DNA from 3 places in the Amycolatopsis sp. NPDC005961 genome. Region 2 is predicted to be linked to each of the others. Evidence: riboswitches for the same ligand, from Rfam matches in the RefSeq annotation. Region 2 holds a riboswitch; each other region holds the start of a gene.
What was found. A riboswitch is a leader RNA that binds a small molecule or an ion and turns the genes downstream of it on or off. The one in region 2 is predicted to bind S-adenosylmethionine.
Positions count from the first base shown of each region.

Region 1 (7,554 bases), on a different contig from region 2:
GTACTCCGACTCGAACTCGACCCAGCGGCCGTCGGCCGGGTGCGCGAACGCCAGGGTCTTCGCGTGCAGCCACTGCCGGCTCAGGCCGAGGTGGCGGGCCAGTACCGGGTCCGCGCCGTACGTCAGGTCACCGACGCACGGGTGCTTCAGCGCCGAGAAGTGGACGCGGATCTGGTGCGTCCGCCCGGTTTCGAGCTTGATGTGCGCCAGCGACGCCGCGCGGAAGGCCTCGACGACCTCGTAGTGCGTCACGCTCGGGCGGCCGCCCTGGACGACCGCGAACTTGTAGTCGTGGCGCGGGTGGCGGTCGATCGGGGCGTCGATCGTGCCGCGCATCGGGTCGGGGTGGCCCTGGACGATCGCGTGGTAGCCCTTGTCGACGGTGCGTTCCTTGAACGCGCGCTTGAGCACCGTGTACGCGTGCTCGCTCTTGGCCACCACCATCACGCCGGTCGTGCCCGCGTCGAGGCGGTGCACCACGCCCTGGCGCTCGGCCGCGCCCGACGTCGCGATCCGCAGGCCGGCCGCGGCGAGGCCGCCGACCACCGTCGGGCCGGTCCAGCCGGGGCTCGGGTGCACCGCGACGCCGACCGGCTTGGAGATCACGACGATGTCGTCGTCGTCGTGGAGGATCTGCATGCCGTCGACCGGCGCGGCGATGATCTCGACGGGGTTCGCCGGCTCCGGCAGCGTGATCTCCAGGAGACCGCCCCCGGACAGCCGGTCGGACTTGCCGGCGGGCCGGCCGTCGAGCAGCACGTCGCCGGATTCGGCCAGTTCCGCGACGACCGTGCGGGAGAGCCCGAGCAGCTTGGCGAGGCCGGCGTCGACCCGCATCCCGTCGAGCCCGTCGGGCACCGGGAGCATCCGCGCGCTCACGCCTGCTCCTCGGTCTTCTTCTTGTCCTTGGTCGACGTGCCGTCATAGTCCTTGCCCAGCAGGGACAGCAGCACGATCAGCGCGCCGCCGACGCAGATCGCCGAGTCGGCGATGTTGAAGATCGCGAAGCCCTTGCCGTTCGGGGCGAACGCCGAGATGAAGTCGACGACGTGGCCCCGCAGCCCGCCCGGCGCGCGGAAGACGCGGTCGGTCAGGTTGCCGAGAGCGCCGGCGAGCACGAGGCCGAGCCCGATGGCCCAGCCGATCGAGCGCAGCCGCCGGGACAGCCAGATGATCGCGACGACGACGGCCAGCGCGACGAGCGCGAGCACCCACGTCATGCCGGTGGCCATCGAGAACGCGGCACCCGGGTTGCGGATCACCTGCAGGTAGACGAGACCGCCGAGGATCCGGACCGGCTCCTTGCCCTCGAGGTTGGCGGCGACCAGGTTCTTCGTCACCAGGTCGATCGCCCAGAACACGACCGCGACGGCGAACACCCAGCCCACGCGGCGCTTCGGCAGCGGCTTCGCCGGCGCTTCCGGTGTCTCCCGCACGGTCTCGGGCACCGCCTCTTCGGGCGCGGCGGTGTCGGGTTCGGAGTGGCTGGGGTCGGTGCTCACCGCTCCATTGTCCACGGCTGGTCAGGGCGCGTCGGCGGCAGTGTCACGGGGCCGCCGCAGGAGCACCGCGAACGCGGCGGCGAACAGCACGCCCGCCGCGCCCAGCGCACCGCTGACCGGCGGCTGGAAGAGCACGGTGACCAGTGCGAACACCACGGCCACGGCCAGCACGAACCGGCTGCGCTCGTACGCCGCCAGCACCAGCAGCCCCAGCGCCGCCACGAGCGGGCCCCGGACGTCGCCGGACAGCCGCAGCTCCAGCGCGCCGACCAGGTCGAGCAGCGGGAGGGCGACCAGTGCGCCCAGCGTCCCGAGCACGAAGCGGACCGGCCGCGGCGGTGTGCCGGCGCGGCGCAAGCCCAGCCAGTACCACCCGGCCACGGCGAGCACGACGGCGGCGAGACCGGCGAGCCAGCCGAGCGTCGCCGACGGCACGACGTCGGTGGAAGTGGCGATGGCGACGGCCGAGAGCCGGTTCTCGGGCAGGCCCGCGCCGCCGAGCCCGCCGGTGCCGAGGGACACCCCCCGGCTCAGCTCGTAGCCGCGCATAGTGGCGAACTCGCCGGCCACCGGGGTGGCCGGGACCAGCGCCACCACCGCCATCACGAGCAGGGCGAACCCCAGCGCGGCCAATGGGAACCAGAGTCGTCGTCCATCCCCCATCGGGGCAGGTTAGCGCTCAGCAGAACGGCGGCAGCTCGCGCGGGTCGCCGACCGGGGCCCAGCGGCCGTCGACCTTCGCGTACTCCCAGCGAGCCCCGCGCGCCACGATCTGGCGCAGCGCCAGCACCACCCGGTCGACGTGCTCTTCGGTGCTGCCCAGGCCGAGGCTGACGCGGATCGCCTGCTGCCCGCTGCCGCCGGCGACGCCGATGAGGCGCTTGGCCGCGATGTGGGCGCAGAACGCGCCGTCGCGCACGCCGATGCCGTATTCGGCGGACAGCACCGCCGCCACCCAGCCCGGGTCGAAGCCGTCGACGACGAAGCTGAGCGTGCCGACGCGGTCGACCGGCGCGTCGAACAGCCGCAGCTCGGCGCAGCCCGGGATGCCCTCGAGTCCCTTGCGCAGCCGGGTGAGCAGGGCCTGCTCGTGCGCCACGACGGCGTCCCAGTTCTCGCTCAGCGTCTCGCACGCGACGCCGAGCGCGTACACGCCGACGGTGTTGGGCGAGCCGGCTTCGTGCCGCTCGGGGCCGGTGTTCCAGACCACCGCGTCCTCGGTGACGAGCTTGGTCGCGCCGCCGCCGGCGAGGTACGGCCGGGCGGCGCGCAGCCAGTCGGCGCGGCCGATCAGCGCACCCGCGCCGAAGGGCGCGTACAGCTTGTGGCCGGACAGGGCGACGTAGTCGACGTCCAGCTCCTTGATCGAGATCCGGCGGTGCGGGACCAGTTGCGCGGCGTCGAGCGCGATGCGGGCGCCGTGCTTCCGGGCCACCGCGGCGATCTCCGCCACCGGCAGGAGCTCACCGGTCACATTGGACGCTCCGGTGACGACGACCAACCGGGGCCCCTGTGGGGAATCCGCGAGGGCTTCGTCCACAGCGGACACCGCGGCGAGGCGCGTGCGCGGGGTCGGGATCCGCCGGACGTTCGGGCCCTGCCACGGCAGCAGCGCGGCGTGGTGCTCGGTGTCGAAGACGACGACCGTGGTGTGCCGCGGCAGGCTGCGGGCGAGCAGGTTGAAGGAGTCGGTGGTGTTGCGGGTGAAGACGACGGTGTCGGTGCGACGGGCGTCGACGAAGCGGCGCAGGACGTCGCGGGTGCGCTCGTAGAGGCGCGTCGAGACCTGCGACGCGAAGCCGGCACCGCGGTGGACGCTGGCGTACCAGGGCAGGAACTCGTCGACCTTCGTGCGGACGGCGTCGAGGCAGGGGGCGCTCGCGGCGTGGTCGAGGTTGGCGTAGCCGATGGTTTCGCCGGTGACCAGCGGGACCCGCAGCGCGGCCCCGGCGACGGCCGGGATGTCGTGCGTGGCAAGGCTTTCGGCGAAGACGACCCGGGCAGTGGCGGTGCTGGTGGTGCTGGTGCGATCGATGGCGAGAGTCATCGGTGCCTCCTCGGCGGTCCGGGGGACCCCGGCGAGGGGCCCGCGCTTGCCCGTCGCACGGCGCGACCGGCCCGGTCTTCACCCGGGGCACCCCACCGCGGTAGGAGGGTTGCCGGCCAGCAAGCCGGGGCTGAACGCTGGCACTCATGACCTGAGCCAGAAGGTAACCGAGAACGCCGCCGCCGGCCAACCCCCGCCTCACATTCTGAGACGCCGCTCACACACCGTGAGGACCTCAGAGCTTCGCGCGGAAACGTCCCGGGAGCTGCGTCACGGCGTTGTCGGCGAGGTGGGTCGCCGTGCCGGTGTACTGCTCGGCGCCCGCGGTGAAGCGCCAGCCGCCGATCGACTTCCCGTCGACCGGTTCGCCGCTGGCCGCCGCGACGACCGTCGAGACCTCGGCGAACGACTTGCCGTCCCAGTTCGCCGCCGCCGGGGCATCGGGGAGGGTCCAGAGCGTGAAGTGCACGTGGGCGCCGGTGCTGCTGCCGCCGCACGGGAGCGCGTTGCCGGTCGAGCCGAGCTCGGCTCCGGCCTCGACGTGCTCACCGTCGGTGACCTCGATGCCCTCCATGTGGTAGTACCCGGTTCGCCAGCCGCCGTCGTGGTCGATGGTCACCCAGTCGCCGCCCGCGCAGTGCTGCAGGTGGACGGTGCCGGCCAGCGGCGCGCGCACGGTGCGGTCGGCCGGGCTGAAGTCGATGGCGTTCTTGACGCCGGTGCTGCCGTCGTCGGAGTGGATGCCGGCCGAGTAGACCTGCTGACCGGCTTTGAACGGCAGGGCGAGCGCCGGGAACGGTGCCACTTCGGCGGTCGCGGTGGCGGGGACGGCCAGCCCGAGTCCGGCCGTGGCAGCGACGAGCAGAACCGCGAGACGAAGCTTTGTCACCGTGCGTACTCCTTTGACTTGATGTTCACCCATTCGAACTAGCCGATTCGGGCGCACTGTAATCCAAAAGAGGGAACGTTGGGAAGATCGAGTGAGATTTTCGTGAACCGGGGCGAGTACCACCCCGGCCGGCTCAGCGGCCGGACTCGCCCTTCCAGCGGGCCAGGCGGCCGGCCCGGTCCACCGCGCGGAGCCGGCGCTCGACGGAGTCGCGGACCTCGCTGGTCGTGACCACCAGCAGCTGGTCCAGCTCCTGCAGCCGGCTGGTCTTCTGCGGGGTGAAACCGGCGCCTTCGCGCACGAGCAGGCTGACCGTCGCGCCGACCGGCAGCCGCAGCTCCGACAGGTACACGCCGTGCAGCTTCGACCCGGGCTGGATGCGGACCTGCAACAGCTCGGCACCCAGCTCGTCCAGCGGCGCGGAGTCGACTTCGATCTCGTGCGGCTCGGACTTCTTCGCCAGCCCGAGCCAGCGCCCGAGCGGCCCGAGCGTCGCCCCCTGGACCAGCGTCAGCACGATGACCAGCACGAACACCGCGTTGACCAGCCGTTGCGCGCCGGGCACCCCCTGCGACAGCGGGATCATGGCGAGCACGATCGGCACCGCGCCGCGCAGCCCGGCCCACGACAGGAACGCCTGCTCCCGCCACGGCAGGCGGAACGGCAGCATCGCCAGCACGACCGAGATCGGCCGGGCCAGCAGCAGCACGACGGCCCCGGCGACCAGGCCCGGTACCACCGCCTCGAGCACCCGGCCCGGCGAGGCGAACAGGCCGAGCAGCACGAACAGCCCGATCTGCGCCAGCCAGCCGAGGCCCTCGGCGAACGACAGCGTGTCCGAGCGGTGCGGCAGCCGCGAGTTGCCGAGCACCAGCGCGGCGACGTAGGTGGCGAGCAGCCCGGACGCGTGCAGCAGCTGCCCGGACGAGTAGGCGACGACGCACACCGCGACCGTGGCGAGCGGGTAGAGCCCGGTCGCCGGCAGCGCGGCGCGGCGCAGCGCGATCCCGCCGAGCCAGCCGAAGGCGAGCCCGATCGCCAGGCCCGCCCCGAGCTCGTAGACGACCAGCAGCGGCAGCGTCCAGTCCACAGTGGCGCCTTCGGCCAGCACCACGACGGCGATGTACGCCGGCGCGTCGTTGATGCCCGACTCGAGCTCCAGCGCCCCGGTGAGCCGTTTGCCGATCCCGGCCGAGCGCAGCACCGAGAACACCGCGGCCGCGTCGGTCGAGGCGAGCACCGCGCCCCACAGCAGCGCGAACCGCCAGTCGAGGCCCAGCAGCCAGTGCAGGGCGGCGCCGGTCACCGCGACGCTCACCACAACGGCCACAGTGGACAGTGCGATACCGATGCCCAGCGCGGGTTTCACCGCCGACCAGCGCGTCGTCAGGCCGCCTTCGGCGAGGATCATGACGAGCGCGGCGAGGCCGAGCGACTGGGTCAGCTCGGGGTTGTCGAACCGGATGCCGAAGCCGGCTTCGCCCAGCAGCACACCGATCGCGAGGTAGAGCAGCAGCGAAGGCAGGCCCAGCCGGATCGACACGCGCACGGCGAGCACGGAGGCGAGCAGCACGACACCTCCGACGCCGAGCAGCAGGGGGAGCTGGTCCATGCCGCCTCCCTCCGAGTGCCGTGGGCCCTCAGAATAGTGAAGCGGTCGAGTTAACTCCTTCGTGTACCGCTGGGGCGCGCCGAGGGCGTGGTGTGTTAAGGCCCACCGAGCGCGGCGAGGTCGACACCGAGCGCCGCGAACGGCTTCTCCGCCGCCGGAAACACCTTCACCGCGCGATGCCCGTCGCGGCCGACCCAGCCGGCGGCGACCGCGCGCTCGAGCAACGCCGCGGGCACGGCCCCGGCGAGGTGGTCGCGCCGCTCCGTCCAATCCAGACAGTCGCGCAGCGGCGACCGCCGTCCGGCCTCGACCGGGACGCCGAGCTCGGCCAGCACCTCGCGGCCGCGGCCGGTCAGCGCCAGCCCGCCGTCGGCGTCGACCAGGCCGGTGGCCAGCATGCCGTCGCGGACGGCGACGCCGAGCACGCCGGCGAGGTGGTCGTAGCAGGTCCGCGCGAACCCGAGCCGCTTCACCCGCAATGAGGACTTCAGCCCGGTCACCGGCTGGTGCCCGCCAGTTCGTCGGGGGCTCCGGGTGGCGGAGCCCCCGGCCCGGGGCAGCGCCCCGGATGTCACAGCGTGCTGGGCCAGGTGCTCGATCAGCTCGGCGACGCGCGGGTCGACGATCCGGACGTAGCTGGCCCGGCCCTGCTTGACCCGGGCGACGAACCCGGCGTCGACCAGGCGGGTGACGTGCTCACTGGCCGTGGAGAGCGCGATCCCGGCCGCCTTGGCCAGCTCGCCGACGGTCCACGCCCGCCCGTCGAGCAGGGAGAGGCACATGGTGGCGCGGCTCGGGTCGGCGAGCACCGCGGCGACCTCGGCGAGAGCGATCGTCTCCATCCGCCCACGGTACGGCGGCGGGACTTCGCCCGCGGCCGAACCTTCGCCCGGACAACACCCGCACCCAGCCAGCCGACACGCGTACCCAGCCGGACGACACACGTACCTAGCCGGACGACACGACCGAGGCCCGGCGTGTCGTCCATCGGGGTACGCGTGTCGTCCGGGCAGGTACGCGTGTCGTCCATCGGGGTACGCGCGTCGGCCGGGCGGGGGCGGGTGTCGGCCGGGCGGGTGCGCGTGTCGGCCGGGCGGGGGCGGGTCAGAGGGCTTTCAGGAACTTGGCGGCCAGGGTGACGGCCGGGCCCGAGTCGTTCGAGTCCTCCAGGAGCACCGCGAACGCCACGGTCCCGCGGTACCCGACGAACCAGCCGGTGGCTTGAGAGCCGTCGCCGAACTGGGCCGTGCCCGTCTTGCCGAACACCTCGCCCGCGCCCGCGGCACCGCGGGCCGTTCCGCTCGTCACCACCGCGCGCATCATCGTCCGGACCTGGCCGAGCACCGCCGCGGGCGGCGGCGAGTAGCCCTTGACGACCGTCGTCTTCAGGTCGTGCCACAGCCGCGGCGTGATCGCCTTGCCGGACGCCACCGTGGCCGCCATCAGCGCGCCGCCGAGGCAGCTCGCCTGGATCCGGCCCTGGCCGAACCCGTCCTCGACCTGC
Region 1 covers NZ_JBEXVF010000001.1:164,817-172,370, forward strand. The annotation lists gene ABZ342_RS00800 (RluA family pseudouridine synthase) at 1-879, opposite strand, end outside; gene lspA (signal peptidase II) at 876-1,436, opposite strand; gene ABZ342_RS00810 (hypothetical protein) at 1,524-2,165, opposite strand; gene ABZ342_RS00815 (aminotransferase class V-fold PLP-dependent enzyme) at 2,182-3,549, opposite strand; SAM riboswitch class IV at 3,587-3,701, opposite strand; gene ABZ342_RS00820 (M23 family metallopeptidase) at 3,785-4,438, opposite strand; gene ABZ342_RS00825 (potassium/proton antiporter) at 4,572-6,050, opposite strand; gene ABZ342_RS00830 (metalloregulator ArsR/SmtB family transcription factor) at 6,146-6,892, opposite strand; gene ABZ342_RS00835 (penicillin-binding transpeptidase domain-containing protein) at 7,155-7,554, opposite strand, start outside.
Region 1: another riboswitch for S-adenosylmethionine. It lies ahead of ABZ342_RS00815 (aminotransferase class V-fold PLP-dependent enzyme); the one in region 2 lies ahead of ABZ342_RS20120 (ATP-binding cassette domain-containing protein).

Region 2 (7,554 bases):
CAGCCGCGCCCGCTCGGCGCGCGCGAAGATCCAGTCGGCGTAACCACCTTCGTACTGCTCGACGCGGCCGTTCGCGACCTCCCACGTCAGGCTCGCGACGGTGTCGAGGAACCACCGGTCGTGGGTGACGACCACGACCGCGATCCGCCGGTTCAGCAGGTGGTCGGCGAGCCACTGGACACCTTCGACGTCCAGGTGGTTGGTCGGCTCGTCGAGCACGACGAGGTCGAGCTCGCCGGTCAGCGCGGCGGCCAGGGAGACCCGGCGCCGCTCGCCGCCGGAGAGGTTCGCGGTCGGCGTGTCCAGCCCGATCGCGGTGATGCCCAGGCCGTCCACAATGGACCGGACGCGCGCGTCGGCCGCCCATTCGTGCTCGGCGCCGTAGCGTTCGAGCACGACCTCGCCGACGCTGCTGCCGTCCGGCAGCTCGGTCCGCTGGGTGACCACGGCCATCCGCAGGCCGCCGACGTGGCTCACCCGCCCGGAATCCGGCGCGGCGAGTCCGGAAAGGACTTCCAGGAGGGTGGTCTTGCCGCCGCCGTTGAGACCGACGACACCGATGCGCTGCCCGGCCGCGACGCCCAGTGAGACGCCGTCCAGCAGTGGCTTCACCCCGTAGGACTTGCTCACCGCTTCCAGGTTGACCAGGTTGGCCATCCGCTCAGCCGTTCCTTTCCGAGAAGTATGAATCCACAGTGGACGATCAGGCGTGCACGCGCGGCGGCGCCGGGCGTGGGGCGTCGTCCCCGCCGACCACGCGGGCGCCGGGCACCGGGCCGTGCGCCACCCGGACCGTGCGGCACACCCCCGCGCCCGACAGCTCCGCGGCGACCTCCACCGCCGACCGCGCGTCCTCGCAGAGGAACGCGCACGTCGGGCCGGATCCGGAGACCGTGCCGGCGAGCGCGCCCGCGTTGACGCCCGCCCGCAGCGTCCGGCGCAGTTCGGGCCGCAGCGAAACCGCTGCCGCCTGGAGGTCGTTGCCCAGCAGCAGCGCCAGCTGCCGCGGGTCGCCCGAGGCCAGTGCTTCGACGACCGGGGTGTGCGAGCCGATCCGCGGCGGGTTGCCCGCCGCGCGCAGGCGGTCCAGCTCCTTGAACACCTTCGGCGTCGACAGGCCTTCGGAGTCGAAGGCCAGCACCCAGTGGAACGTGTGCCGCGACAGCACCGGGACGAGCTGCTCGCCCCGGCCGGTGCCCAGCGCCGTGCCGCCGTAGAGGGCGAACGGGACGTCGCTGCCCAGGCCGGCGGCGATCTCGGCCAGCTCGTCGCGCGTGACGTCGAGGTTCCAGAGGCTCGACAGCCCGACCAGGGTCGCCGCGGCGTCGGCGCTGCCGCCCGCCATGCCGCCCGCGACCGGGATGCCCTTGCGCAGCACCACCCGGACGTTCGGCTCTTCGGTGCGGCCGACGTGCGCGGAAAGCGCTTCGACCGCGCGCCAGGCCAGGTTGGTGCCGTCGGTGGGCACCGAGCCTTCGCCCTCGCCGTAGATCTCCAGCCCCGGCTCGTCGGTGACCGCGACGGTCACTTCGTCGGTCAACGACAGAGCCTGGAACACGGTCACCAGCTCGTGGTAACCGTCTTCGCGCAGGTCGTCGACCGCCAGGTGCAGGTTGACCTTGGCCGGGACCCGGACGGTGACTGGGGGCGGAACTACAGCGAGCACCCGACCAGCCTACGTGGCCACGGAAACGCCCCGATGCGACGTGCGCATCGGGGCGTCTTCGGCGTCCAAGGTCAGGCTGCAGCAACACCCTGGGGGCCACGCGCCGTGTGCGTCACGTGGCCGCCGCGCTCGGCGACCCACGCCAGCGCCGCGTCGGCCCGCTCGCCGCGGACGCCGAGGCGGAACCGGCCGACCGGCGTGTCGCCGATCCGGGTCAGGCCGCCGCCGATCGTGGCGAACTCGACGTCGAAGCGGCCCGCGGCCTCGGGCAGCAGCGCGCCGACCGACGCGAAGCCGACCAGCACGACGTCGGCCGAGCGGTCGTAGCGCGCGATCTGGGCGCGGGTGGTCTCGATGGCGGGCAGCAGCGCCTGCGCGGTGCGGCTGGCCGGGTTCGAGACCAGGTCGAGGACGGTGCCGCGCTCGACGACCGTGCCGTCTTCGAGCACCGCGACGTCGTCGCAGACCCGGCGGACCACGCCGGCGTCCGGGGTCGTGACCACGATGGTGGTGCCCAGCTCGGCGCGGGCGCGGTCGAGCACGGTGAGCACCGCGCCGGCCTCCTCCGGGTCGATGCCGGCGGTCGGGTCGTCGGCGAGCAGCACGGCCGGCGCCGCGGCCAGCGCCTTCGCGACCGCGACGCGGCGGAGCTGGCCCTCGGTCAGCTCGCCGGGCCGCTGCGTCGCGCGCTGCGTCAGGCCGACGAGGTCGAGGAGCGAGCCGACCCGGCTGCGGCGCTGCGGGCCGTCGACGCCGAGCTGCTCGAGCGGGGAGGCGATGTTGCCGGCGATCGTGCGCTCGGCGATCAGCTCCGGTTTCGTCGAAACGACGCCGAGCTGACGGCGGATTTCGCGCAGCCGGCGGCCGTCGAGGGTGCCGGTGTTGAGGCCGTCGAGGCGGACGACGCCGCGGTCGGGCCGCTCCTGCAGCGCGATGCAGCGGGCGAGGACGGACTTGCCGGACCCGGCCGGGCCGACCACGCCGAACAGCGAGCCGGCCTGGACCTCGACGCTCACGTCGCGCAGGGCGACGACCGAGTTTCCGTTGGTGGCAAAGGTTTTGGACAGGTTTTCGACGGTGATCACGAAGGCTCCAGAAAACGGGGTGCGCGCACGAAACGGCACCCGGCCGCAGGCGAAGTCCGTCCTATGTGGACGGTGCGTGAAGAAGGGGTGGACCGGCTACGACAAGCTCAGTGGGAGCGTCGACATGCGGTCACGGAGCGGCGGCCTTCGTCGACTACGCGACGCCTGGTCAGGAGCAGGGGGCGAGCTACCCTCTTCATCGGAAACGGCCTCCATCGGTCCTGGCGGTAGCACCTGCCCTGCGGAGGGTGGTTGCTGCGACTTCGGCGAGCCAGGTCTCTCAGTCGCTCGGGATGGACGCTTCCGAGTAAAGCCGATCCCGAGGAGCGAAAGCAAGCCTGTTGGCCCAGATCACACGAGTGGAGGTGTCCGAATCGCGAGATCGCACGTCAAGAGGCGTATTTTCACCGACCGGCGTTGACTTCCACTGTGGACGTGCTAACGCGCGGCGGCGAGCCTCGCGAAGTCGTGCACGTTCAGCTGTTCACCGCGGGTCTTCGGGTCGATCCCGGCGGCCGTGAGCAGCTCCCCGGCCCGCTCGGCCGAGCCCGCCCAGCCGGCGAGCGCGGCGCGGAGCGTCTTCCTGCGCTGTGAGAAAGCGGCGTCCACGAGGCCGAAGAGCCGATCGCGGTCGTCCGACGCCGGAGCGTCACCGCGCTCGAAGGCGACGAGCGCGGAGTCGACGTTCGGCACCGGCCAGAACACCGAACGCGGCACGGCGGCGACCTTGCGCGCCGGGCCGTACCAGGCGAGCTTGACGCTCGGCACGCCGTAGATCCGGCTGCCGGGGCCGGCCGCCATCCGGTCGGCGACCTCGGTCTGGACCATGACGAGGCCGGACGTCAGGGAGGGCACCTCGGCGAGCAGGTGCAGCACGACCGGGACGGCGACGTTGTAGGGCAGGTTGGCGACGAGCGCGGTCGGCTCGCCCAGGTCGTCCTTGCTGACGCGCATCGCGTCGGCTTCGACGACGGTCAGCCGCTCCGCGGCCTCGGGACCCCGCTCGGCGACGGTCTTGGGCAGCCGGTCGGCGAGCTTGGGATCGATCTCGACGGCGACGACGCGCGCGCCGGTGGCGAGCAGCCCGAGGGTGAGCGACCCGAGCCCGGGCCCGACCTCGAGGACGACGTCGTCCGGGCCGACGTTCGCCAGCTCGACGATCCGCCGGACGGTGTTGGGATCGTGCACGAAGTTCTGCCCGAGCTTCTTGGTCGGCCGCACGTCCAGCTCGGCCGCCAGCCCGCGGATCTCGGCAGGTCCCAACAGTTCAACCACCGCACGAGCCTACCCAGGGGGCATCGCACGTGATCGAGCGGTCGACACGCGTGACCAGAAGGTCGACACGCGTGATTGAGCAGTCGACACGGCTAGGCCGGCCGCCCGGGCCGTGTCGACCCTTGAATCACGCGTGTCGACCCTCGAATCACGGGTGTCGACTCTTCGCGCACGCGAAACGGCCCCCACCTCGGCGAGGTGGGGGCCGTTCGAAAAGCGTGTCAGGCCTTCTTGCCGCAGACCGGCCAGGCGCTGTAGCCGCCGCGCGCGTCGCGGACCTTCTCCGCGATCGCGATCTGCTGCTCACGCGAAGCCTGGCTCGGCAGGTTCGCGTACGCGTCGCCGCCGTAGGCGTCCCACGTGCGCTTGTCGAACTGGAGGCCGCCGTAGTAGCCGTTGCCGGTGTTGATGGCCCAGTTGCCGCCCGACTCGCACTGCGCGATGCGGTCCCACGAGGAACCGTCGCCGATCGCCGGCGTCGGGGCCTGCTTGGTGCCGACGTGGATGATCTTCGGCTTCGGCTGGGTGATGACCTGCTCGGAGATGCTCTCGCGGGAGACCTCTTTGCCGTTCTTCTGCGTGACCTTGTAGGTCACCATCTTCTCGCCCGGGGTGCCCGGGTCCTCGACCGAGGTCTTGCCCTTGGCCAGGTCCGGGTCGTCGACCTTCTGCTCGGGCGGGGCGATGTCTTCCTTCTGGACGACCGTCGAGACGCCGGTGCGGCTGATGTGCACCTCGGCGCCGTCGGTCAGCTTGACGTCCAGGCCACCCTCGGCCTGGTCCTCCGGGCCCAGGGTGAGCTTGTACTCGCCCAGGAACTCCTTCGTGGTGACCGCGGTCGTGGTGACCTTCTTCGGCGCGTTGGCGCCGTCGTAGAGCGTGAGGTTCTTGAGGGTCTTGATCTCGACCGTGGCGCCCTGCAGCGGCAGCTCGCCGTCCTTCGGCATCGACATCCACGTGCCGGGCTTGTCCACGCCGGCCATGCCGAGCTGGCCCAGCGCGTCGCCGAGGTGGGTCGCGCGGACCCAGGAGGTGTGCTCCGAGCCGTCGACGATCATCTTCAGCTGGCGGCCGCGCTCGAGCTTGATGACGCCGCCGTCGCCGACCTCCGCCTGGGGGGACGGGGAGAGCGAGTCGTGCGCGCCGACCGACAGGCCCGCGTCCTCCAGCACCTCGCCGACGGTGTCGCCGAACGAGTGCACGGTGGTCTGCTGGCCGTCGACGTCGACGGTGATGCTCTTGTTCATCGCCAGCGCGGCCGCGCCGCCGCCGGCGACGCTGATCATGACGCTGAGGACGGCGCCCTTGAGGAAGCGGCGCTTCCAGACCTTGGAGGTCGCCCGGATGCTCTCGTCCATCGCGGCCTTCTTGGCCTGCGGGGACGCGGTCCGGTCCGCCTCGAACTCGTCCGGGAGGACGATCGGGGGAAGGAAAGTGGTTTCCGCGTTGATGAGGCGGATCAGCTCGTCGACGTCGACGTCGATCTCGGCCATCATCGCGTCGGCGTCGGGGCCGAGCGCGGCGAGGATGTCCTGCTGCGTGATGTTCGGGTCGTCGGAGAAGTCGAGCTGACCGTACGCGGTGTCCTCGAAATAACTGCGTTCGAGGACGGCGGAGCGCGCTCCAGCCTGTCTGCTACCTGTCACCGGGTCGTTCCCTTTCCCAAGACGCCGTTCGGGGCGGCGTCTTTACGTCTGGGCCCGCAGCCGGCGCCATCGTCACGGTTCCGGTCGTACCTACCCGGTTCCGCTTCCCCGACGTGCACTGACGTGACTGTGGGCGTAACAGTCGGCAACTGCATGGTGCAGTACCGACCGGCACGATCACGGGACAGTAACGGGTCCCGCCGGGTTGCGCAAACACCCCCCGGAGTGTCGTGATCCCCGTCACTCCATCAGGTGGACGATCAAGGAACCCTGATGTCGCAGTGCGTTCACCCCGTTGTGACACTGGGGAGTCGGTAGACCCGCTCGGCAGTGGTCCGGACCGATTGGGCGACTTCGTGGACAGCTTCGCCCCTGAGCGCCGCGAGGTGACGGACGGTGTAAGCCGCGCCGAACGGCTCGTTCGGCCGTCCACGGAACGGGTGGGGGGTCAGAAACGGTGCGTCGGTCTCGACGAGGTACTGGTCCGCCGGGCAGAGCCGGGCCGCCTCGTGGAGCCCCTTCGCGTTCTTGAACGTCACCGTGCCGGCGAAGGAAAGGACGTATCCCGCGTCGACGCACTTGCGCGCCATTTCGGCGTCCCCGGAAAAACAATGGAAGATTACGGCATTCGGCGCATTCTCTTCGGCCAGGATGCGCAGCACGTCGTCGTGGGCCTCGCGGTCGTGGATCATCAGCGGCTTGTCCAGCCGCTTGGCGAGGTCGATGTGCCAGCGGAAGGCTTCCTGCTGGGCGTCGTGGGGCGAGTAGTCCCAGTAGTAGTCGAGGCCGGTCTCGCCGACGGCGACCACGCGGTCCTGCGCGGCCAAGCGCTCCACTTCGGACTTCTCGGCCTCGCCGAACTCCTTGGTCCGCGTCGGGTGGATCGCGACGGCGGCCCAGACCCGGCTGTCCCAGGTCGCCGCCTCGGCCGCCCAGCGGGCCGACGCGAGGTCGTCGGCCACCGTGACGACGCGGGCGACACCCGCGCGCTCGGCGCGGTCGACCACGGCCTTCACATCGGCCGCGGTGACCGCACCGCACGCGTCGAGATGGGTGTGCGCGTCCACCACCGACACCGGGAGCCGGTCCGGGACCGGCGGCAGCTCGCGCTTCTCGTCACCCATGCACTACCTCTAGTCCTTCGTGATCGGTGCCCACTCCGGGCCGGTCTCGCCGAGCGCCGGGTCGAGCTTGGTGAACAGCGGCGACGGCTTCTGCAGGGGCTTGCCGACCTCGATCGGCTTCGACTCCCACTTCGCCTGCTCGCCCGCGTAGTCGCCGGTGAGGATCGGGTTGACCCGGCCGTCGATGTCGAGGTCGTCGACCTCCTTGAGCTCCGGCTGCGCGGCCCAGACGCCGGTGCCGCCGAGGGCCTCGTGCACCTTCTGGGCCGAGTGCGGCAGGAACGGCGTCAGCAGCGTGTTGGCGTCGGAGACGACCTGCAGCGCGGTGTGCAGCACCGTGTCGCGCCGCGCGGGGTCGTCCTTGAGCTTCCACGGCTCCTGGTCGGAGATGTACTTGTTCGCCGCGGTGACGACCTTCATCGCCTCGCTCGCCGCCAGCTTGAACCGGGATCGGGCCAGGTGCGCGCCCGCGGTGTCGAAAGCCTTGCGGGACAAGGCCTTCAGGTCCTCATCGGCCGCCGTCGGGGCCTCCGGGCGCGGGATGGCGCCGACGTTCTTGTGCGCCATCGAGATGGACCGGTTGACCAGGTTGCCCCACTCGTTGGCCAGCTCGAAGTTGGTCCGGCGGACGAACTCGTCCCAGGTGAAGTCGGTGTCCTGGGTCTCCGGGCCGGCGACCGAGATGAAGTACCGCAGCGTGTCCGGGCCGAAGTCGCGCAGGAAGTCCTCGACGTAGATCACGCGCCCGCGCGAGGTCG
Region 2 covers NZ_JBEXVF010000020.1:51,340-58,893, forward strand. The annotation lists gene ABZ342_RS20110 (ABC-F family ATP-binding cassette domain-containing protein) at 1-657, opposite strand, end outside; gene ABZ342_RS20115 (4-(cytidine 5'-diphospho)-2-C-methyl-D-erythritol kinase) at 704-1,666, opposite strand; gene ABZ342_RS20120 (ATP-binding cassette domain-containing protein) at 1,738-2,751, opposite strand; SAM riboswitch class I at 2,961-3,051, opposite strand; gene rsmA (16S rRNA (adenine(1518)-N(6)/adenine(1519)-N(6))-dimethyltransferase RsmA) at 3,190-4,026, opposite strand; gene ABZ342_RS20130 (resuscitation-promoting factor) at 4,248-5,672, opposite strand; gene ABZ342_RS20135 (TatD family hydrolase) at 5,960-6,796, opposite strand; gene metG (methionine--tRNA ligase) at 6,806-7,554, opposite strand, start outside.

Region 3 (7,554 bases), on a different contig from region 2:
CGACACCCGGCAGGACATGCGACTCGTCCCGGCGGCGCTGGCGTGCTGGCTGGCCGCCCTCGGCGGGCTGCTGCTGGGCTGGTGGACGGCGGTGGCACTCGGCCTCGCTTCGGCGGTGGTCGCCGGGCTGCTGCTCTGGCGGGCGCGGGGGCGTCCCCGGGTGCTCGGCGCGGCGGCTGCCCTGCTGGTGCTGGGACTGGTCGCCGCGGGCCCGGTCGCCTGGCGGATCCGGGAGGCGCAGCGCGACGACCTCCGCGCGGCCTCGGCCGACGGGCTCCCCGCGTCGCTGCGGGTCGTCGTCGCCGAGCGGCCGAAGCCCGTGCGCAGCGCCGGCTACGCCGATCAGCAGGCCGGTGCCCGATCGGTGGTGCTGACGGCCGACGTCCGCACGGCGTCGGTCGACGGTCGGCCCGTGACGTCGTCCGGACGCGTCCTGCTGCTGGCGCCGGTCGCCCAGTGGGCTTCGCTGCTGCCGGGCCAGGAGGTGACGGCGAGCGGCCTGCTCATGTCACCGCGCGGCTCGGACCTGACCGTCGCGGTGCTGTCCGTGCGCGGCCCGCCGGGAGACCTCGGGCCGGCGCCGTGGTGGCAGCGGACCGCGGCCGGGCTGCGCGCCGGACTCCACGACCTGTGCCAGGTCCTGCAGGAGGAACCGGCCGGCTTGCTGCCGGGGCTGGTCCTGGGCGACACGAGCGGGCTGTCGCCGCGGGTCGAGCAGGAGTTCGTCACCGCCGGGCTCGCTCACCTGACCGCGGTCAGCGGGGGAAACCTGGCCGTGGCGTGCGGCGCGGTGCTGCTCTTGCTGCGGCTGGTGCGGCTCGGGCCGCGGCTGTCGGCGGTGGCGGCCGGTGCGTGCCTGGTGGGGTTCCTCGTCCTGGTCGGCCCGGAGCCGAGCGTGCTGCGGGCCGGGGTGATGGCGGCGGTCGCGTTGCTGGCTCTGGCGCTGGGCAAGCGAGGCTCGGCGTTGCCCGCACTGGCTTTCGCGGTGGCCGCGCTGGTGGTGACGGATCCGGCGATGGCGACGGACTTCGGGTTCGCGCTGTCGGTGTTCGCCACGGCCGGGCTGGTCCTCCTCGCGCCCCGCTGGGCCGTCGCGCTGGCTCGTCGCGGTGTCCCGCCGGGATTCGCCGAAGGGCTGGCGATCCCGTTGGCGGCCTTCCTCGTGACGGCGCCGGTCATCGCGGGCATGGCGGGCACGGTGAGCCTGGTTTCGGTGCTGACCAACGTCCTCGCCGCGCCCGTCGTGGCCCCCGCGACGGTGCTCGGCGTGCTGGCGACGGTGATCGGGCCTTGGTGGCCGGGTGCCGGGAAGGTCCTGGTGCACCTGGCCGACCCGGAGGCCCGGTGGCTGATCACCGTGGCGCGCCACGGCGCGCGGGCTCCCGGCGCGGTCGTCGCCTGGCCCGGCGGCTGGTCGGGCGGGCTGCTCGCGGCCGCCGTGCTGGCGGTGCTGGTGCTGGCCGCCCGGCGCCGGCGCGTGCGGCTGGTAATGGCGGCGCTGGTCGTCGGCGCGCTGCTGGTCTTCGTTCCGGTCCGGGTGCTCGCGCCGGCGTGGCCACCGCCGAACTGGGCGATGGTCGAGTGCGACGTCGGGCAGGGCGACGCCGTCGTGCTGGCGACCGCCGAGCCGGGACGCGCGGTCGTCGTGGACACCGGACCCGAGCCGGGGCCGGTCGACGAGTGCCTGCACCGGCTGGCGGTCGACCGGATCCCGCTGCTGGTGCTGAGCCACCTGCACGCCGACCACATCGGCGGGCTGACATCGGTCTTCGACGGCCGGGCGGTCGGCGGGATCGCCGTCGGCCCGGGGCGGGCGCCGGAGTGGGCGTGGCGGCAGGTCGCCGCGGAGGCTCGCCGGCAGGGGGTGCCCCTGGTGGAGCTGAGCCCGGGGGAGCGGCTGGCGTGGCCCGGGCTGTCGCTCGACGTGCTCGGCCCGCGCTACGTGCCGGAGCGTTCGGCCGGTCTGCAGGACGGCACGACGATCAACAACAGCTCGGTCGTCCTGCGAGCACGGACCCCGGCCGGCCGGGTACTCCTGACCGGCGACGTCGAACTGGCGGCCCAGGCCGACCTGCTGGCCGACGGCGACGACCTGAAAGCGGAGGTGTTGAAGGTCCCCCACCACGGCTCGCGCTACTCGTTGCCGGCATTCCTCGCGGCGGTGGGGCCGCGGGTGGCATTGGTCAGCGTGGGCGCGGGCAACACCTACGGGCACCCGAACAAGTCCACAATGGACACCTTGACGGCGCTCGGAGCCTTGGTCACCCGGACCGACATGGACGGCGACACCGCGGTGCTCGGCGACCCGGCAGGCCCGGCGGTAGCGCGACGGGGCGAGCCGCGCGGCCCGCCGCGCCGCTGAAGCCGGAGCGGGCTTCCGCAAGCCCGCCCGGCTGCGGAGGTCAGTAATCGAGCTTCTTGATCGCTTTGACGAACAGCCTGCGGCGTTGGCCGGACCGATGCGGGTGGCGCAGCCGTAGCGGGCGGCCCAGCACGTGGTCTGCCTCGCCGTTGAGCGAAGTCGCCCTGTCCGCAATAAGACCCCGAAAGGAGGCACTCGCCGGGGCGGGCAGCGAACCCGCCCCGGCGGGGACGTCAGTAACCGAGCGCCTCGTTCACTGCCTTGGCGGACGCGGGCACGGTCGCCTTCGGGCCGATGTGGTTCTCGACCGCGTCGAGGGTCTTGAGGCCGTCGCCGGTGATCAGGAGCACCGTCTCGGCGTCCGGGTCCAGCTTGCCGGTCTCGACCAGCTTCTTCGCCGTCGCGACGGTGACCCCGCCCGCGGTCTCGGTGAAGATGCCTTCGGTGCGGGCCAGCAGCCGGATGCCCTCGACGACCTCTTCGTCGGTGACGTCCTCGATCGCGCCGCCGGTGCGGTTGACGATGTCGAGCACGTAGGGGCCGTCGGCGGGGTTGCCGATCGCCAGGGATTTGGCGATCGTGTCCGGCTTCACCGGCTGGACCACGTCCTGGCCGGCGCGGAACGCGGCCGACACCGGCGAGCAACCGGTGGCCTGCGCGCCGAACACCTTGTACGGGCTGGCGTCCACGAGGCCGAGCTGGCCCAGCTCGCGGAAACCCTTGTCCACCTTGGTCAACTGCGAACCGGAGGCGATCGGCACGACGATCTGCGGCGGGATGCGCCAGCCGAGCTGCTCCGCGACCTCGAAGGCCAGCGTCTTCGAGCCTTCCGAGTAGTACGGCCGGACGTTCACGTTGACGAACGCCCACTTCGGGTGCTCACCGGCGAGCTCGGTGGCGAGGCGGTTGACGTCGTCGTAGTTGCCGTCGACGGCGATCAGGTCGCCGTCGTAGACCGCGGTGGTGAGGATCTTGGCGCGCTCGAGGGTCTTCGGGATCAGCACGACCGACCGCCAGCCCGCGCGGGCCGCGGCGGCGGCCGTCGCGTTGGCCAGGTTGCCGGTCGACGGACAGGCGAGCACCTCGAACCCGAACTCGCGGGCCGCGGCCAGCGCGACGGCGACCACGCGGTCCTTGAAGGAGTGCGTCGGGTTGCCGGTGTCGTCCTTGACCCACAAGCGCTTGAGGCCGAGTTCCTTGGCGAGGCGGTCGGCGCGGATCAGCCGGGTCGCGCCGGGCTCGGTGTTCGGGATCTCTTCGATGTTGGACGGCACCGGGAGGAGCTTCTTGTAGCGCCAGATGTTCTTGGGGCCGGCCTCGATGTCTTCGCGGCGGACGCGGCCGAAGTCGTAGGCGACCTCGAGCGGCGAGAAGTCCTCGGCGGAGACGAACTCCGGGGCGAGCGGCTGCCGGTGGCCCTCTTCCTTCGACACCAGTTCGACGGCGGGACCGAGATCCGGGGTCTTCGTGGTGGAGGTCGTTCCGAGGGTGGCGGTCATCGCGAGGTTCCTTTCCTCATCTGCCCCGCCGAAGCGGGCCGGAATTGGCACCGTGGTCGTCAGCTATCCCGCGATCGCGGGATGACAGGCTGTACGCCGGTTGCCGGGGCTTCGTCGGGCCGTTCCCTCTGCCCCTCTGGATGAGCGGTATTCGGTTGTCGGTGCGCGCCAAGAAGCGCGCCGCCTCGAGGACACCGTACGACATGGCGCTCACGCTGTGCCATGGTGGCCGCTCGACATCACCGGAGCGGGCGCACGAGACCGCAAGTGAGAGGATCCACCCGTGACCGCGCAAGCCACCGCCCCGGCCCCGCTGCACCTGGTCCTGGGTGAGGAAGAACTGCTGATCGAGCGCGCCGTGCGGGAGACGCTCGCCGCGTCCCGCGCGCTCGACGCCACGGCCGAGCTGACTCGCGTCCGGGTGTCGGATCTCACAGCTCCCGAGCTGGCCGAACTCGTCAGCCCGTCGCTGTTCAGCGAGGGTCGCGTGATCGTCTTGGAGTCGGCGCAGGACATCTCGCAGGAGCTCTCCGACGCGGTGGCGTCCTACCTGAAGGACCCGGCGGACGGCGTCGTGCTGGTCGTCGTGCACACCGGCGGCGGGCGCAGCAAGGCGGGCAAGACGCTCCCGGCGGTGCTGAAGAAGGCCGGCGCGGAGGTGACCGAGTGCCCGAAGATGACCAAGCCGGCCGAGCGCGAGCAGTTCGTGCGGCACGAGGTGCGCCGCGCGGGCGGCAAGATCGACCCGGGCGGAGTCGCCGCGCTGATCGACGCCGTGGGGTCCGACCTGCGAGAACTCTCCTCGGCGGCGACGCAGCTGGTGGCGGACGCCGGCGGAACCGTCGACGCGGACGCAGTCCATCGCTACCACCGCGGGCGCGCGGACGTGACGGGCTTCGCGGTCGCGGAGAAGGCCGTGAGCGGCGACCGTTCGGCGGCGCTGGAGTCGCTGCGCTGGGCGATGCAGCTGGGCGTCCCGCACGTCCTGGTGGCGGACGCGCTGGCCGATGCGGTCCGCACGATCGCCCGGGTCTCGGGCGCGGGCCGGGGCAACCCGAACCAGCTGGCCGGCGAGCTGGGCATGCCGCCGTGGAAGATCCGCAAGGCCCAGGGCCAGGTCCGAGGCTGGAACCAGGACGGCCTGGCGACGGCGATGCGCGTGGTGGCGAGGCTGAACGCCGAGGTCAAGGGCGTGGCGGCCGACCCGGGCTACGCGTTGGAGCGCGCGGTCCTCGAGGTAGCGGCCGCCAAGGGCGACCGCTGACGGCGGTGAAACGAGCCGCGCCCACCGGCTCCCGCCGCGCCCACCGGCTCCCGCCGCGCCCACCGCGGCTCCCGCGCGGGCGGTCATGACGGGGTCTCGCGCGGTCGGCGTTGCCGTACGCGGGTACTGCTCAGGGCTCGCGGCAAGCGACCGGCGGGTGCGGCTCTGCCGCTCGCGGGAATGGGCCGGCGCCGCGCAAGCTCCGGGCATGAAGAGAGCCCCGGCCGAAGCCGGGGCTCTCTTGGAAATCAAACAGCCCAGAAATCAACCAGCTCAGAGCGCGTTGACGCGCTTCGCCAGCGCCGACTTCTTGTTGGCGGCCTGGTTGGCGTGGATGACGCCCTTCGAGACGGCCTTGTCCAGCTTCTGGGCGGCGTCGCGCTGCAGCTCGACGGCCTTGGCCTTGTCGCCGGACTCGGCGGCTTCGCGAACCTTGCGGATCGCGGTCTTCACCGAGGACCGGATCGCCTGGTTGCGCTGACGCGCCTTCTCGTTCGTCGTGATGCGCTTGATCTGCGACTTGATGTTGGCCATAGGGCAACTCCTGTTTCACTCGGTGAGATCGCCGCCGCGCTGAAGTGGCCCCGCGGAAAGCGGGTTTCCTCCATGACGGAATGCCGCACGGGCAGCGAGCGACCACTTTAACAGCCGGGCCGCGGGCGGCCGGAGCCGGGAGTACCGTGGGCGGCGGCAGTGCCTAGGGTTCCGCCGCCGGTCCGCGCTCCCGCTCCACACAACCAGGACCGGCGGGTCTGGTCCGAGCGGCACCATCGGCGGGCCCGGACGGCCGGTCGTTCATCTGACGGGGCAAAAGCCTGGAGGACCCGGTTTTCGCGCGCGCGAAAACCCGAAGGGTCCCATGAACACCACCGCCCTCTCGCTCGTCCTCGTCGCCGCCGTCGTGCACGCCGCGTGGAACCTGGCCGCCAAGCGGATCTCCTCCGGTGGCACCCAGTTCGTCTGGCTCTACTACACCGCTTCCGCCGTCGTGCTGCTGCCGGTCACGGTCGTGCTGCTCGTCGTGGAAGACGACCGTCCACAGTGGAGCTGGCTGGTGGCCGCGGTGGTCACGTCGGTGCTGCACATCGTCTACGGCATCGTGCTGCAGCGCGGGTACCGCGTCGGCGACCTCTCCGTCGTGTACCCCGTCGCGCGGGGCACCGGGCCGCTGCTGTCGGTGCTGGCCGCCGTCCTCGTGCTCGGCGAACGGCCCGGCCGGCTCGGCCTGCTCGGCGCGTTCCTGGTGATCGCCGGGGTGCTCGTGATCAGCACCGGCCGCCGGAGCGGCGACCCGAAGGCCGTCAAGGCCGGCATCCTCTACGGCCTCCTGACCGGGGCCGTCATCGCCGGCTACACCCTCTGGGACGCGCACTCGGTGACCGGCCTCGGCGTGCCGCCGGTCGTCTACTTCGGCCTCGGCTCGGTCCTGCAGAGCGTGCTGCTCCTGCCCGGCGCGCTGGCCGGTCGCGCGGAGGTGACGCGGATCTGGCGCGAGCAGCGCCGTGAGGTGTTCGTCGTCGGGCTGCTTTCGCCGATCGCGTACATCCTCGTGCTGTTCGCCCTCACGATGGCGCCGGTCAGCCTGGTCGCGCCCGCCCGGGAGCTGAGCATCGTGCTCGGCGGCCTCGCCGCCTGGCTGGTGCTGGGCGAAAGCGACGCCGTGCGGCGGCTCGTCGGGTCGGTGATCGTGCTGTCCGGCATCGCCGCGATTGCGGCGGCCTGAGCGCGTCCGGTAGGGATGGTCGGATGGAAGTCCTGAAGAGCAGGCTGATCGTCCGCGCGCGCGACGCCGAGGCGACGACGGCGTTCTACCGCGACACCCTCGGCCTGGCCGTGGAGCGTGAGTTCCCCGGCGGCACGGTGTTCTTCCTCGGCCACGGCTCCCTGGAGGTCTCCGGCCGGGGCGAGACGGGCGCGTCGCCCGATCTGGTGCTCTGGCTGCAGGTCCGCGACCTCGCCGGCACCCTGGCCGACCTCAAGGAACGGGGCTTGGAGCCGGTGCGGGGCGCCCAGCGCGAGCCCTGGGGCCTCGACGAGGCCTGGATCGCCGACCCGGAAGGCACGCGGATCGTGCTGGTCGAGGTGCCCGAGGGCCACCCCATCCGGGTGGACACCCGTTAGACGGGCTTGACGGCGCGCAGCTGCGCGGCCAGCGCGGCGAAGCCGGGCGGGTCCCAGGTCCACGTCTGCAGGTCGGCGAAGCCCGCTTCGGCGGCTTCGTCGGCCAGGACGTGCCTGCTCACGGGCAGCCACTTCTCGTGCGCGGACAGCAGCAGCCGCCCGCCGGGCCGCAGCACGCGGAGCAGCTCGGCGAACCCGGCCGCGCGGTCGTCCCAGAGCATGACGTTGTTGACGGTCAGCACGACGTCGACGGACCCGTCGGGCTCGCCGGTGCGGGCCGCCGACCCTTCGCGCAGCTCGGCGCGGTC
Region 3 covers NZ_JBEXVF010000006.1:75,734-83,287, reverse strand. The annotation lists gene ABZ342_RS07760 (ComEC/Rec2 family competence protein) at 1-2,362, shown strand, start outside; gene thrC (threonine synthase) at 2,596-3,861, opposite strand; SAM riboswitch class I at 3,875-4,008, opposite strand; gene holA (DNA polymerase III subunit delta) at 4,145-5,125, shown strand; gene rpsT (30S ribosomal protein S20) at 5,399-5,659, opposite strand; gene ABZ342_RS07740 (DMT family transporter) at 5,985-6,848, shown strand; gene ABZ342_RS07735 (VOC family protein) at 6,872-7,246, shown strand; gene ABZ342_RS07730 (class I SAM-dependent methyltransferase) at 7,243-7,554, opposite strand, start outside.
Region 3: another riboswitch for S-adenosylmethionine. It lies ahead of thrC (threonine synthase); the one in region 2 lies ahead of ABZ342_RS20120 (ATP-binding cassette domain-containing protein).